Regions from separate parts of the Kitasatospora sp. NPDC087314 genome, predicted to be linked through region 1. Evidence: riboswitches for the same ligand, from Rfam matches in the RefSeq annotation. Region 1 holds a riboswitch; the other holds the start of a gene.
The links. A riboswitch is a leader RNA that binds a small molecule or an ion and turns the genes downstream of it on or off. The one in region 1 is predicted to bind S-adenosylmethionine.
Positions count from the first base shown of each region.

Region 2: it holds a riboswitch for S-adenosylmethionine, as region 1 does, so the genes downstream of both, ACIO5E_RS02025 (aminotransferase class V-fold PLP-dependent enzyme) here and thrC (threonine synthase) in region 1, are expected to answer to the same signal.

Region 1 is NZ_JBIUYE010000015.1:245,231-252,765, forward strand. It holds gene ACIO5E_RS30630 (DUF5996 family protein) at 1-967, shown strand, start outside; gene ACIO5E_RS30635 (hypothetical protein) at 980-1,336, opposite strand; gene groL (chaperonin GroEL) at 1,462-3,084, opposite strand; gene ACIO5E_RS30645 (cold-shock protein) at 3,431-3,634, opposite strand; gene ACIO5E_RS30650 (MoaD/ThiS family protein) at 4,251-4,529, opposite strand; gene thrC (threonine synthase) at 4,568-5,848, opposite strand; SAM riboswitch class I at 5,866-6,003, opposite strand; gene ACIO5E_RS30660 (glucosyl-3-phosphoglycerate synthase) at 6,176-7,177, shown strand; gene ACIO5E_RS30665 (trehalose-6-phosphate synthase) at 7,228-7,535, shown strand, end outside.
Region 2 is NZ_JBIUYE010000001.1:440,914-448,448, forward strand. It holds gene ACIO5E_RS02000 (Rieske 2Fe-2S domain-containing protein) at 1-494, opposite strand, end outside; gene ACIO5E_RS02005 (c-type cytochrome) at 503-1,312, opposite strand; gene ACIO5E_RS02010 (heme-copper oxidase subunit III) at 1,500-2,120, opposite strand; gene ACIO5E_RS02015 (hypothetical protein) at 2,516-2,941, shown strand; gene trpD (anthranilate phosphoribosyltransferase) at 3,082-4,158, shown strand; SAM riboswitch class IV at 4,302-4,419, shown strand; gene ACIO5E_RS02025 (aminotransferase class V-fold PLP-dependent enzyme) at 4,470-5,834, shown strand; gene ACIO5E_RS02030 (Lrp/AsnC ligand binding domain-containing protein) at 5,849-6,130, opposite strand; gene ACIO5E_RS02035 (rhomboid family intramembrane serine protease) at 6,173-6,955, opposite strand; gene ACIO5E_RS02040 (hypothetical protein) at 7,157-7,420, shown strand.

The sequences.
Region 1 (7,535 bases):
CGAACGTGTCAGTACGTGGCCGATGCTGGTCCATGAGGATCTGGCGCCCATGGTCGACTACGTGAACCGGGTGGTGCAGGTCGCAGGCAAGTACACCCTCGACGAGCCCTTCGAAGTCGGCTGGGGAAACATCGTCCTCGATGTCACCCCCCGGGGGCTCAGTACGCCAACCCTTCGGCAGCGAGGCGTGACCTTCTCGGTGCACTACAGCCTGCTCGACGGTGGCGTGGTCATCGAGTCCGACAATGGCTCGCGGACGGTCCCGTTGTCCAAGGGATCAGTCGCCATGTTCTATGCGTCCTTCTGCGATGCGGCGGACGAGCTCGGCATACACCGACCGCGCAGCTCGTTGATCTGCGAGATTCCGGATGCCCCGCCGCACTTCGAGGACGATCACGTCGAACGCACCTGGGACGGCGACGCGGCCCGGCTGATCTGGACAGCGTTGAACCTCGCCGCTGACGGGCTCGAGGCGTGGCAGGCCCCCTTCCTGGGATACCGCCCCCGGGTCGGTGTGATGTGGGGCGGCTTCGACCTGTCCGCCACGCGTTACCGGGCGCAGCCCACCGTGCCGACGCCCCACCAGCCGCCGTTCATGCAGAACGCCCAGCTCGACGCGTACGTGTCGGTGGGATTCTCCTTCGGGGATGCCCAGGCGCCGGACGTCGGCATGTACGCGTACATCTGGCCCCAGCCGGACGGTCTCGGGGGCCGGTCCTGGGGTGTTGAGGGCGCCGCCTGGCATCCCGACGCCGGTCTGGTTCGTCTGCCGTGGGCCAAGCTCAGGGAGACAGCGGACCCGCACCAGGGCATTGTGGCGTTCGGTGACGCCGTCTACGATGCCGCCGTCGAGACGGCGGGCTGGCCGTCCGACCTCGTAGGCCCCCGCGTCGAGGGTTGGTACATGAGCAAAACCCGCCCGCGCTCGTCCGGTACCAGCACGGCCGACTCAGGTCGGGATTCCTGACTCGGAGGACTACTAGGCCAGCTTCCCCACCGGCGCCACCACCGCGCCCTGCTTGCCGCACACCCAGTGCGGCTCCGGCCCCAGCTCCGGCTCCACGCTCAGCGCGTGCGGGTCACCGTCGGCCGCGCACTCGGCGCACAGCGGCCAGCGCCCGTACGCCTCCAGCAGCGCGTCCTGGACGTCCTGGGCGACGAGCCCGAGCACGTAGTCGGTGCCGTCCGGCCACTGCTCCAGCCACCAGCGCCGGTGCGTCACGGCCTGCTCCACCAGCGACACCACGGTGGCCTCCGCCACGTCCCGGGCGGTCAGGTCGGCCAGGATCAGTGCCCGGGCGTTGTGCAGAGCGGTCTCGATGTCGTCAGCAGCCATCCGTCCATTCTCCCAAACACACGAAGGCTCCCGAACGCGCGAAGGCTCCCGAACGCCGCGAGGGCGGCCTCCCCGTCGGGGAGACCGCCCTCGCGAACGATCCGAACCGTCCGATCCCAGCGGGATCAGAAGTCCATGTCACCGCCCGGCATGCCGCCGCCGGCGGCCGCGGCGGCCTTCTCCGGCTTGTCGGCGATGACGGCCTCGGTGGTGAGGAACAGCGCCGCGATGGAGGCGGCGTTCTGCAGCGCGGAGCGGGTGACCTTGGCCGGGTCGATGATGCCCGCGGCGACCAGGTCGACGTACTCGTTGGTGGCGGCGTTCAGGCCGTGACCGGCGGGGAGGTTGCGCACCTTCTCCACCACGACGCCACCCTCCAGGCCGGCGTTGGTCGCGATCTGCTTGATCGGGGCCTCCAGCGCGACCTTGACGATGTTGGCACCGGTGGCCTCGTCGCCGTCCAGCTCCAGCTTGTCGAAGGCGACACCGGCCTGCAGCAGCGCGACGCCACCACCGGCGACGATGCCCTCCTCGACGGCGGCCTTGGCGTTGCGGACGGCGTCCTCGATGCGGTGCTTGCGCTCCTTGAGCTCCACCTCGGTGGCCGCGCCGGCCTTGATGACGGCCACGCCGCCGGCCAGCTTGGCGAGGCGCTCCTGGAGCTTCTCGCGGTCGTAGTCCGAGTCGCTGTTCTCGATCTCGGCGCGGATCTGGTTCACGCGACCGGCGACCTGGTCGGCGTCACCGGCACCATCGATGATGGTGGTCTCGTCCTTGGTGATGACCACCTTGCGGGCGCGGCCCAGCAGGTCGATGCCGGCGTTCTCCAGCTTGAGGCCGACCTCCTCGGAGATCACGGTGCCACCGGTGAGGATGGCGATGTCGCCGAGCATGGCCTTGCGGCGGTCGCCGAAGCCCGGGGCCTTGACGGCGACGGACTTGAACGTGCCGCGGATCTTGTTCACGACCAGGGTCGACAGGGCCTCGCCCTCGACGTCCTCGGCGATGATGACCAGCGACTTGCCGCTCTGCATGACCTTCTCCAGCAGCGGCAGCAGGTCCTTGACCGAGCCGATCTTGGAGTTGGCGATGAGGATGTACGGGTCCTCGAAGGACGCCTCCATCCGCTCCAGGTCGGTGGCGAAGTAGGCGGAGATGTAGCCCTTGTCGAAGCGCATGCCCTCGGTGAGCTCAAGCTCCAGGCCGAAGGTGTTGCTCTCCTCGACGGTGATGACGCCTTCCTTGCCGACCTTGTCCATGGCCTCGGCGATGAGCTCGCCGATCTGGGTGTCGGCGGCCGAGATGGAGGCGGTGGAGGCGATCTGCTCCTTGGTCTCCACGTCCTTGGCCTGGGCCAGCAGCTGGTCGGAGACGGCGGCGACGGCCTTCTCGATGCCGCGCTTCAGGGCCATCGGGTTGGCGCCGGCGGCGACGTTGCGCAGACCCTCGCGAACCAGGGCCTGGGCCAGCACGGTGGCGGTGGTGGTGCCGTCACCCGCGACGTCGTCGGTCTTCTTGGCGACCTCCTTGACGAGCTCCGCGCCGATCTTCTCGTAGGGGTCCTCGAGCTCGATCTCCTTGGCGATGGAGACACCGTCGTTGGTGATCGTGGGGGCGCCCCACTTCTTCTCCAGCACGACGTTGCGACCCTTGGGGCCGAGCGTGACCTTCACTGCGTCGGCGAGCTGGTTCATGCCACGCTCAAGGCCGCGGCGAGCTTCCTCATCAAAGGCGATGATCTTGGCCATCAGAAGTGGTCCTCCGGGACACGGTCGACTGCTCGGACCAAGGGGTGCCCGCGACGGACGGCCCTGGTGTGCGGGGGTCCTTTCCCCTACCGCTCCCGGGGGCCTCACCGACCCGGTCCGCTGTCACTCTCACGCTGTGAGTGCTAACGCCAATGATTAGCACTCCGGGTGGTCGAGTGCAAGCCCAATCGCGATCCCGCGAGCCGCCGGGCACGCCCCCGCCGGGCCCCGCAACTCCCCGCCGGGGAACGCCGACGGGCCCGTACGACGCGTGTCGTACGGGCCCGCCGAGAAGCGAGTGGTCACCAGCCGTGGGCCGTGCCGAGCTCCTGGAGGAGAAGGAAGGTCAGACCGCCGCGCGGACCATGTCCGCCTGCGGGCCCTTCTGTCCCTGGGAGATCTCGAACTCGACCCGCTGGCCCTCCTCGAGGGTGCGGTAGCCGTCCATCTGGATCGCGCTGTAGTGGACGAAGACGTCCGCACCACCGTCGACCGCGATGAAGCCGTAGCCCTTCTCCGCGTTGAACCACTTGACGGTGCCCTGAGCCATTCCGAACTCCCCTAGTGCTGTGCTGGCCCTTCACGCGCCCGCAGGTCGCGGGCCCGGGTCTGGTTTGAAGGCCGGCCCGGGGAACCCCCCCTGGGCGCAGCCGTGCACGCCGCAATCCTCCGCGAGGGCGCCTGACGGCGCCCCGTGAGCGGGTGATTACGTCGACCGCGGCTGAATGTATCCGGATCGACGCCCTCTGCAACAGGGTCAGCTGCGGGGAATTCCGGCACCACACCAAAGGACAGGACGGGCCAAACCGGGAGGAATTCGGCATTTCACGCCGGACATAGCGGACGGATTACAACAAATCCCCGCGGGAATTCTGACATCTGCCTGACATGTTTCACGGTCCCGCACCCGGTCGGTCTCAACGGCCGGTCCCAGCAGCCGGTCCCAGCAGCCGGACGAACTCCGGCGATTCACGGGCGGGGATGAGGGGAAGCCCTGTTCCCAACCGAGCCACACTCTACTCCGACTCGACCCCGAAATATTCCCGCCGAAATGCGACCGGCCGCCCGCGCGCACGGAGAACGCAATTCCGTACGCGGGACGGCCGGTCGAAACCAGGGCCTGTCCGGTCGGCGCGGGCGGGCGCCGCCGGGGCGGGGGTCGCGGCTCAGCAGCCGCCGGCCACCGCCGGGATGATCGAGACGCTGGCGCCGTCCGTGATGCCGGTCGCGAGGCCCTCGGCGAAGCGCACGTCGTCGTCGTTCACGTAGACGTTGACGAAGCGGCGCAGCTTGCCGGCGTCGTCCAGGATGCGGGCCGAGATGCCCGCGTGGTTCTTCTCCAGGTCGGCGATGACCTCGCCCAGGGTGGCGCCCTCGGCGGCCACCTCGGCGGCGCCGCCGGTGTAGGTGCGCAGGATGGTGGGGATACGGACGTTGGCGCTCATGGCTCTCCTAGCGGGTGCGACCCAGCGGGGTGGGGGGTTCAGGCGGACGCGAGACCGGCGTCGCGGAAGGACGCCAGCGTCGGGCGGATCACGGCGGTCATCCCGGAGTCGGCCACGGCGTCCAGGGTCTTCAGGCCGTCGCCGGTGTTGATCGCGACGGTCTCCTTGGCCGGATCCAGCTGGCCGGTCTCGACCAGCTTCTTCAGCACACCGACGGTCACCCCGCCCGCGGTCTCGGCGAAGATGCCCTCGGTCCGGGCCAGCAGCCGGATCGCGTCCACCACCTCGGCGTCGGTGACGTCCTCGACCGCGCCGCCGGTGCGCCGGGCGATGTCCAGCACGTACGGGCCGTCCGCCGGGTTGCCGATCGCCAGCGACTTGGCGATGGTGTCCGGCTTGACCGGGCGGATCACGTCCTGGCCGGCCTTGAAGGCGGCCGACACCGGCGAGCACCCCGCCGCCTGGGCGCCGAAGACCTTGTACGGCCGGTCCTCGACCAGGCCGAGCTTGATCAGCTCCTGCAGCCCCTTGTCGATCTTGGTCAGCTGGGAGCCGGAGGCGATCGGGATGACGATCTGCTCCGGCAGCCGCCAGCCGAGCTGCTCGCAGATCTCGTAGGCCAGCGTCTTGGAGCCCTCGCCGTAGTACGGGCGCAGGTTGACGTTGACGAAGCCCCAGCCCTCGCCGGCCGGGTCGCCGATCAGCTCCGAGCAGAAGCGGTTCACGTCGTCGTAGTTGCCCTCGATGCCGACCAGCTCGCCGCCGTACACCCCGGCCATGACGACCTTGCCCTGCTCCAGGTCGTGCGGGATGAACACGCAGGACTTGAAACCGGCCCGGGCGGCCGCCGCGCCGACCGCGCCGGCCAGGTTGCCGGTGGAGGAGCAGGAGAGCGTCGTGAAGTCGAACGCCCGCGCGGCCTCGATGGCGCAGGCCACCACGCGGTCCTTGAACGAGTGGGTCGGGTTGCCCGAGTCGTCCTTGATGTGCAGCTGGGCGGTGAAGCCGAGCTCGCGGCCCAGGTTGTCCGCCTTGACCAGCGGGGTCCAACCCGGGTTCAGGTTCGGCTTGGTGGCGACGTCGGCCGGGACGGGCAGCAGCGGCGCGTAGCGCCAGATCGAGGACGGACCGGCCTCGATCCGCCGGCGCAGCGCCTCGGCGTCCTCGCCACCGAACTCGTACGCGATCTCCAGCGGGCCGAAGCACTCCAGGCAGGCGAAGCTCGGACCGAGCGGGAAGCGGGTGCCGCACTCGCGACAGGACAGCGCGGCGGCGGGGCCGAGGTCAACGGAAGCGGGTGCGACGGTGTCGATAGCCATGATGGCGGAGGCCTCTCTCCTCATCTTCCCCGTGGCACGGTCGCGCCACAGGCCGGAATTGGCACCTGTCCCGCGGGGGGCCTGTCGACGGACAGCCGCGCGAGAAGGTTGCCGGGACGTCAACGGGCCGTTCCCTCAGTCCCTCTGGATGAGCTTGTGAAGTTGTGGTGGCGCTGAACGGCGACCCCGATGTGCAAAGGTCCGACCGCTGTACGAAGACTGTATCCGAAGGCGTCAACCCCGAAAGGGATCGTCCGCCACGCGAGATGGCGCGTCCCACCCGACCCCGCCGAGGAGAGTCCCGTGCCCGCCGAACCGACCCCCGCGCTGCTCCCCCAGGCGGCGTCCTGGCTGCGCCGCCGCTCGTGGAGCGCGGCCGACCGGCCGGTGCACGCCCTCCTGGAGGCCAAGCGCCGGACCGGCCAGACGGTCAGCGTGGTGCTGCCCGCGCTGGACGAGGAGGCCACCGTCGGCGACATCGTCCGCACCATCCGCCGCGAGCTGATGGAGCGCCTCCCGCTGGTCGACGAACTCGTCGTGGTCGACTCCGGCTCGGCCGACGCCACCGCCGCCGTCGCCGCCGGGGCCGGCGCCCGGGTGGAGCACCGCGACGCGATCCTGCCCCGGCTGCCCGCCGCCCCGGGCAAGGGCGAGGTGCTCTGGCGCTCGCTGCTGGTCACCCGCGGCGACATCGTCTGCTTCGTCGACGCCGACCTGCGCGAGTTCGACCCGACCTTCGTCTCCGGCATCCTCGGCCCGCTGCTCACCGAACCGGACATCCAGCTGGTCAAGGCCATGTACGACCGGCCGCTCGAAGTGTCGGTCGGCGGCTCCGGCGCGGGCGACGGCGCGGTCGTCCCGTCCGGCGGCGGCCGGGTCACCGAACTGGTGGCCCGCCCGCTGCTCAACCTGCACTGGCCGGAACTCGCCGGTTTCGTCCAGCCGCTCGGCGGCGAGTACGCGGCCCGCCGCGCGCTGCTCGAACGACTCCCCTTCCCCACCGGCTACGGCGTCGAACTCGGCCTGCTGGTCGACGCGTTGGAGACGGTCGGGCTGGACGCCCTGGCCCAGGTGGACGTCGGCGTCCGGCACCACCGGCACCAGGACGGCCAGGCCCTCGGCCGGATGGCGGCGACCATCTACCGCACCGCCCTGGAGCGCCTCGACCGCACCCACCGGCTGAAGGCCTCCGCCGACCTGGTCCACCCGTTGCTCACCCAGTTCACCCGCGACCCGCAGACCCGGGAGTTCACCGCCCACACCCACCCGGTGACCGCCCTCGAACGCCCCCCGATGCACACCGTGCCCGAGTACGCGACCCGGCACTGAACGCCCGCCGAAAGGGTTTGCCACACCGGAGCCACGGCAACGTACCAACCATGGGCGATCTCACGACCGAACGTTCGAGTGCGACCGGCACCGCCCCCGTCCTGGTGGCATCCAATCGGGGACCGGTGTCGTTCAGCACCTCGGACGACGGCACGCTGACCCTCCGACGCGGCGGCGGAGGCCTGGTCTCGGGCCTCTCCGCCATCGACGACCCCGACGCCGTCTGGGTCTGCGCCGCCCTCGGCGCCGCCGACCGGCAGGCCGCCGGACAGGCCCCGCACGGCCGGCTCGACCTCGCCGGGCACGACGTCGGCGGCCAGGCCGTCCGCATGCTGGACATCGACCCCGAAACCTTCGC
Region 2 (7,535 bases), on a different contig from region 1:
GCCATCGAGCCGATGAGGGTGTTGCGGATCATCTTGCGGCGGCCGAAACCGGACTCCGCGGCACCGGTCTTGAACTGGTCGATGACGTCCGCGCGGACCTCGTCGTCAGCCTCGATCGGGTGACGCTCGGCCGGCAGCTCGACGTCCGACATCAGCGTGCGGGCCCAGTGGACCGCACCCGCGCCGATCATGAACAGCGCGACGCCCAGGGTCAGGCCGAGCGCGAAGTTCAGCGCGCTGACGTGACCGAGCGGGAAGATGTAGACGATCTTGTCCGGGTCGATGGCCACGTACGAGGCGATGAAGCCGACGGTGGCGATCATCGAGACCACGAACATCAGCGAGACCTGGCGCTCGGCCCGCTTGGCGGCCCGCTCGTCGATGTCGGTGCGGCGGGGCTCGTGAGCCGGCAGGCCCGGGTCGGCGAACGGGTCGCCGTGCTCGGCGACCTCACCGGCGGAGCCGTGTGACTCCGGAAGCTTCTCTTCTGACATGTCGTGGCTCATGACTTCTTGGCCTTGGTGGTGTGGGCGGCGACCCAGATCGCGACCGCGATGAGCGTGCCGAGACCGAAGATCCAGCCGAACAGACCCTCGGTCACCGGACCGAGGCTGCCGAGCGTGAGACCACCGGGGTTGGGCTCATCGTTGGTGGTGTGGCGGACGAAGGCCACGATCTGCTTCTTCTGCTCCTCGGGCATGGTGGTGTCCGGGAACGACGGCATCTGCTGCGGGCCGGTCTGCATGGCCTCGTAGATGTGCTTGGCGTCCACGCCCTCCAGCGACGGGGCGTACTTGCCCTTGGTCAGGGCACCGCCCTGGCCGGCGAAGTTGTGGCACTGGGCGCAGTTGGTGCGGAACAGCTCGCCACCCTTGGAGATGTCGTCCGGGTTGGTCGAGGTGTACTGCTCCTTGGTCGGCGTCACCGGGCCGGGGCCGAGCGAGGCCACGAAGGCGGCGAGCTGGTCGATCTCCGCCTGCGAGTAGATGTTCTTCTTGCGCGGCACCTGGGCGCCGGGCTGCTGGGCCGGCATGCGGCCGGTGCCGACCTGGAAGTCGACGGAGGCGGAGCCGACGCCGACCAGGCTCGGACCGTCGCTGCTGCCCTGGCCGTTCAGGCCGTGGCACGAGGAGCAGCCCACGGCGAAGAGCTTCTTGCCCTCATCGATCGCGAGCGACTGCGCGGCGACGTCGGCCTGCGCCTTGTCGGCGGGCGCGAACGCGGCGTACAGCCCCCCGGTTGCCGCCAGGGCGAGAAGTAGGACGACCAGCGCCGCCAATGGGTGGCGCCGTCGTGCGGAGAGCTTTTTCACGGAATAACCCCGGTGTCAGGATCTGGTCGACTGGTGGGTGCACCCGGCGGCCGGTCTGGCCGGCACGAGGCTGCCTGTCTAGGGCTGCGCGCGCGGTCGGTCGGTGGGAGCGTCGCCACCGGCAGAATCGGCCCGACGCCGGTGAGGGCGGGGACCGAAGCCGGTGGCCAGCGACTTGATCAGCTGGTTACTTGATCAGGTAGATGGTCGCGAACAGGCCGATCCACACGACGTCGACGAAGTGCCAGTAGTACGACACGACGATCGCGGCGGTGGCCTGCTCGTGCGTGAAGCGCTTGGCTGCGTACGTCCGTCCCAGGACCAGCAGGAAGGCGATCAGACCACCCGTCACGTGCATACCGTGGAAGCCGGTGGTCAGGTAGAACACCGTGCCGTACGGGTCGGAGGACAGCGAGAGGCCGTCCTTCTTGACCAGCTCGGTGTACTCGAAGATCTGGCCGCCGATGAAGATCGCGCCCATCACGAAGGTGATGACGAACCACGAGCGGAGCTTCTTCACGTCCCCGCGCTCGGCGGCGAACACGCCGAGCTGACAGGTCAGCGAGGAGAGCACCAGGATCGTGGTGTTGACCGAAGAGAAGGGCACATTGAGGGCGTGCGCCTTCTCGGTCCAGAACTCGGCTCCCTTGACGGAGCGGAGCGTGAAGTACATCGCGAAGAGGGCCGCGAAGAACATCAACTCGGAACTGAGCCAGACGATCGTTCCGACGCTGACCATGTTCGGCCGGTTGACCGATCCGTGCGCGTGCCCGGTTTCTACTGCTGTTGCTGTCGCCACGACGGACATTATGTCGGTCCCTTATTCCGTCTTCACGTCGGGGGGTGTCCCTCGGAGTGTCCGGTGCGTGCGGTATGCCCCCCTGAGGGGCGACGGGGTGTCCGGATGGCGGCTGAGCAGCGGCGTGTCCCTTTTCTGACGGTTCCTCGGAGGAGCCTGCGACCCCGTTGCCCAGCGTGTCGTTGCACGTCTGGCGGAGCCTCCGGCGGTAGGGCGCGGGCGCCGTGTCGGCCGTACGGGTGGACCGGGCGGGTCCGGGTGACGGGCTGTCCTCCGGGCGGGTGAGTCCCGGGCGCGGCGCCTTGAGAAGGAACGTCGGCGAGGGGGGCTCGGCGAGCGGTGATCGGGAGTAGCATCCGGATCAGGCGAACGTGGTCCGGATCACACTTGAGGGAGCAGGGCCCATGGCGTACACGACCGACGAGACGCTCACCGTCCTCGTCTACAGCGACGACCGCAACACCCGCGAGCAGGTGCTGACGGCGCTCGGCCGTCGGCCCGCCGAGGACCTTCCGGAACTGTCCTACCTGGAGTGCGCGACCACCCCCGCGGTACTGAAGGCACTGGAGAAGGGCGGCGTGGACCTCTGCATCCTGGACGGCGAGGCGGTGCCGGCCGGCGGGCTCGGGCTCGGCCGCCAGCTCAAGGACGAGATCTACGGCTGCCCGCCGGTGCTGGTGCTGATCGGACGGCCGCAGGACTCCTGGCTGGCCGCGTGGAGCCGGGCCGACGCCGCGATCTCCCGCCCGGTGGACCCGGTGGCGCTGGCCGAGGCGGTCGCCACCCTGCTGCGGGCGCGACTGGCCAAGCGGGCCCCGGTCGGCCGTTGAGCCAGGTCGCCGCAGGGCGGACGGCGCCGTCTCAGTACTAGAGAAGACGGGGTCGTGGGCACGCCGCCGGTCGATAGGCTGACTCCATCCGTACGGACGTCCCCCCGCTGCGGGGAACCCGACAACAGCTGGAGTCAGCCATGGTGAACGTGAACCCTGCGAACGGTGGTACCGACCCCGCGCAGGTGGTCCGCGCCTGGCCGGACGTCCTGGCGGCGCTGTTGAAGGGGGAGGACCTCGACCGCTCGGCCACCGCGTGGGCGATGGACCGGATCATGAGCGGCGAGGCGTCCCCCGTCCAGGTGGCCGGGTTCATGGTGGCGCTGCGGGCCAAGGGCGAGACGGTCGACGAGATCACCGGCCTGGTGGACGCGATGTACGCGCACGCCGAGCCGCTGGACATCCCCGGCCCCGCCGTGGACATCGTCGGCACCGGCGGCGACCGGGCCAAGACCGTCAACATCTCCACCATGTCGGCGATCGTCGCGGCGGCGGCCGGGGCCAAGGTGATCAAGCACGGCAACCGGGCCGCCTCCTCGGCCAGCGGCTCCTCGGACGTGCTGGAGAAGCTCGGCGTCAGCCTCGACCTGCCGGCCCGGCGGATCGCCGAGGTCGCCGAGGAGGTCGGGCTCACCTTCTGCTTCGCGGCCAAGTTCCACCCGTCGATGCGGCACGCCGCCACCGCCCGGCGCGACCTCGGGGTGCCGACCGCGTTCAACATCCTCGGTCCGCTGACCAACCCGGCCAAGGTCACCGCGCACGCGATCGGCTGCTTCGACACCCGGCTCGCCGGGCTGATCGCCGGGGTGCTCGCCCGGCGCGGCTCGACCGCCCTGGTCTTCCGGGGCGACGACGGCCTGGACGAGCTGACCATCACCACCACCTCGCGGGTGTGGATCGTGCGGGACGGGACCGTCACCGAGACCACCTTCGACCCGCGGGACGTCGGCATCGAGCTGGCCGGCATCGAGACGCTGCGCGGGGCGGACCCGGGGTACAACGCCGAGGTCGCGCGCCGGCTGCTGGCCGGTGAGCACGGGCCGGTGCGGGACGCCGTCCTGATGAACACGGCGGCGGCGCTGGTCGCGCTCGACCTGGGCGAGGCGCCGCTCGCCGAGCAGCTCGCCGCCGGCATGGCGCGGGCGGCGCAGGCCATCGACTCGGGCGCGGCGCAGGAACTGCTGCGGCGTTGGTCGGAGGCCACCAGCCGGGTGTGACGCGGTACTTGGGAGCCCGTGCCGGGACGCCGGCACGGGCTCCTCGCGTTCCCCCCCAGCCCGGTGGCGGGCGGGCGGGAGCGCCGTCCGGATGGTGGATACCTGTTTGACCACCCGCGGGACGCGACCTAGAGTCTTCGCCAGGTCATGAGTGACAGCGTCAAGCCCCAGCTTGCTGTCCGGCAACCCTCCGTCCGTGGCGGGGTGCCCTGGGTGAGGACCGGGTCGCTCGGCAAACCGTCCGCGCGGCAAGCGCGGACGCCCGACGACTAGCACTCCCGGGGTCCCACACCCCGAAGGAGTGCATTCCCATGTCCGTTTCCACCGAACTCTGCGCCCCGCTCGCCGTCCTCGGCCACGACGTCCAGGTCCCGCTCGCCAGCGGTGAGAAGGTCGGCTACGCGGCCCTCGACTACGCGGCCAGCTCCCCGGCGCTGAAGCGGGTCTGGGACGACGTCGCCGCCTACGCCCCGTACTACGGCAGCGTGCACCGCGGCGCCGGGTACCTCTCCCAGCTGTCCACCGACCTGTTCGAGCAGAGCCGCCGCACCGTCGCCGAGTTCCTCGACCTGCGCGAGGGCGACCAGGTGGTCTTCACCCGGGCCACCACCGACTCGCTCAACCTGCTCGCCGCGGCCGTCCCGGCCGGCACCCGGGTGTTCGCCTTCGAGACCGAGCACCACGCCTCGCTGCTGCCCTGGGCGCACGCCGGGCTGGACGTCAGCTACCTGAGGGCGCCGCGCTCGCACGCCGAGGCGGTCGCAGCCCTGGACGCCGCGCTCGCCGGGGCGCCCGAGGGCCCCAAGCTGCTCTGCGTCACCGGCGCCTCCAACGTGACCGGCGAGCTCTGGCCGGTCGCCGAGCTGACGGAGACCGCGCACCGGCACGGCGCCCGGGTGGTGCTGGACGCCGCCCAGCTGGCCCCGCACCACCGGGTCTCGGTGCGCGATCTGGACGTCGACTGGATCGCCTTCTCCGGCCACAAGATCTACGCGCCGTTCGGCGCCGGCGTGCTGGCCGGTCGGGCGGACTGGCTGGACGCGGCCGAGCCGTACCTGGCCGGCGGCGGCGCGACCCGGACGGTGGCCCGGGAGGCCGACGGCTCGGTGGCCGTTCAGTGGCACGGCGGCCCGGCCCGGCACGAGGCCGGTTCGCCGAACGTCATCGGCGCCTACGCGATCGCCTCGGCCTGCCGGGCGCTGAGCGAGGCGGGCTTCGACGCGCTGGAGGCCCGGGAGCGGCAGCTGATCGCCCGGCTGACGGCGGGGCTGGCGGAGATTCCGCAGGTCAAGGTGCTGAACCTGTTCGGCGCCGGGTCGGCCCGGGTGGGCGTGCTGTCCTTCGTCGTCCAGGACTGGAACAGCTCGCACTTCTCGGCCGCGCTGTCCGCCGAGTACGGCATCGGGGTCCGCGACGGCCTGTTCTGCGCGCACCCGCTGCTGCGCACCCTGCTGGGGGAGGAGGACGTGGCCCCTTCGGAGTGCGGGGCGCCCGAGCCGTCGCTGCCCGGCGAGCGCAGCCTGAACGCGATCCGGGTGAGCTTCGGGGCCGGGACCCCGGACGAGCACGTCGACCGCTTCCTGACCGCCGTCCGCGAGCTGGTCACGGACGGTGCGGCGTGGAACTACCGCAACGAGGGCGGCCGCTGCGTCGTCGACACGCGCCGGGAGGGCTGACGGGGCCGGCGGGGCTACTCGTCCAGGCCGAGGGCGAAGGCGGCCTCGAGGTCGTGCTGGGAGTAGGTGCGGAAGGCGATCTGGGTCTCGGTGTGCGCCACCCCGGGGACCTTGTTCAGCCGACCCGGGATGACCTCGGCCAGGTCGTCGTGCCGGCGCACCCGGACCATCGCCACCAGGTCGTAGCCACCGGTCACCGAGTACACCTCGCTGACGCCCTCGATGGCCGCGATGGCCTCGGCGATCTCCGGGATGCGGTCGACACTGGTCTTGATCAGGACGATGGCGGTGATCACTGTTTCGGGCTCCTTCGTGGGGTGCCGCCAGCGTATCGGGCGTCAGCCGGGTCGTCGCGGGGGGTGGCTGACCACCGTGCAGGCGTAGAGGAAGCCCGCCGAGAAGCCGATCACGTGGACCAGATAGGCGACCCCGGGCCCGGCCGAGTGGACCGACCACCACTGCAGGGCGAACCAGAGGCCGAGCACCAGCCAGGCCGGGAAGCGCAGCGGCAGGAACAGCAGCAGCGGGACGAGCGTGGTCACCCGGGAGCGCGGATGGAAGCGCAGGTAGGCGCCGAGGACGGCGGAGATCGCGCCGGAGGCGCCGATCAGCACCCGGGTGGAGTCCGCGGAGTGCGCCTCGGCGAGGGCGAAGCCGTACGTGGCCAGGCTGCCGGCGGCCAGGTAGAAGAGGGCGTACCGGGCCCGGCCCAGCCGCTGTTCGACGGTGGGGCCGAAGACGTAGAGGAAGAGCAGGTTGCCCAGCAGGTGCAGCCAGCCGGCGTGCAGGAAGAGCCCGGTGAGGACGGACAGCGCCGGGCGCTTGCCCGGGGTGGGCCTGGCCGGGCAGCCCGGGGCCGGCTCCGGGGCCTCGGCCAGCTGCTCGGCGGTCAGCGGCCGTCCGGCCAGTACCTCGGCGGGGATGACACCCCAGCGCTGCTCGTACCGCTGCTCCGCGCAGAGCCGGGTCTGGCCGGTGCCGTAGAGCGGGTTGAGCCCGGCGGCCGGGCCCAGCAGGAACACCAGGGTGTTGACCGCGATCAGGGTGTAGGTGACCACCGGGGCGGGCACGGCCGGGCGGTCGCCCCGCGCGTCGGTGTGCCCGGGGGCGGTCAGTGCCATGCGGCCAAGCATCCCTCCGGCCAGGGCGTGTGACACCGCCTTGTACGGCAGGTGGACTAGCCCTGCGGTTCCCCTGACCGGTGGCCGGGACGGTTGCCTCAGGCAATAGGCTTGGGGCGGGCATTCCCGCCTCCCGCCGCCGACGCCGGGGCTCCGGGGGGAGCGCCTAGCCCACCCAGGGACCACCCGAGAGGACCCCCGATGACCGTCCCCGCCCTGACTGCCGAGACGCGCTGGCGCTGCACCCTGTGCGGAAACCTCACCCGCTTCGACCTGACCCGCACCGCGCGGGTCACCGAGTTCCTGCACTTCGACCTGGCCGGCGAGTCCAAGGTCGAGGAGACCGAGGTGCTGAGCGAGACGGTCGAGTCGGTGCGCTGCCGCTGGTGCAACGCCGTGGACCAGGTCGAGCTGGTGGCCCGTCCGGGCGCCGAGGGCGCGGAGGCCCCCGCCGAGCAGGGTTGACGCCCGACGGTCCGGTGGACGGGTGCGCGGCGCGCCCGGCCACCGCACTGGGACAATACAGACAGGACGCACGGAGCGTGACGACAGGGGCGGCGGCCGCGGGCCGTGCCCCGTA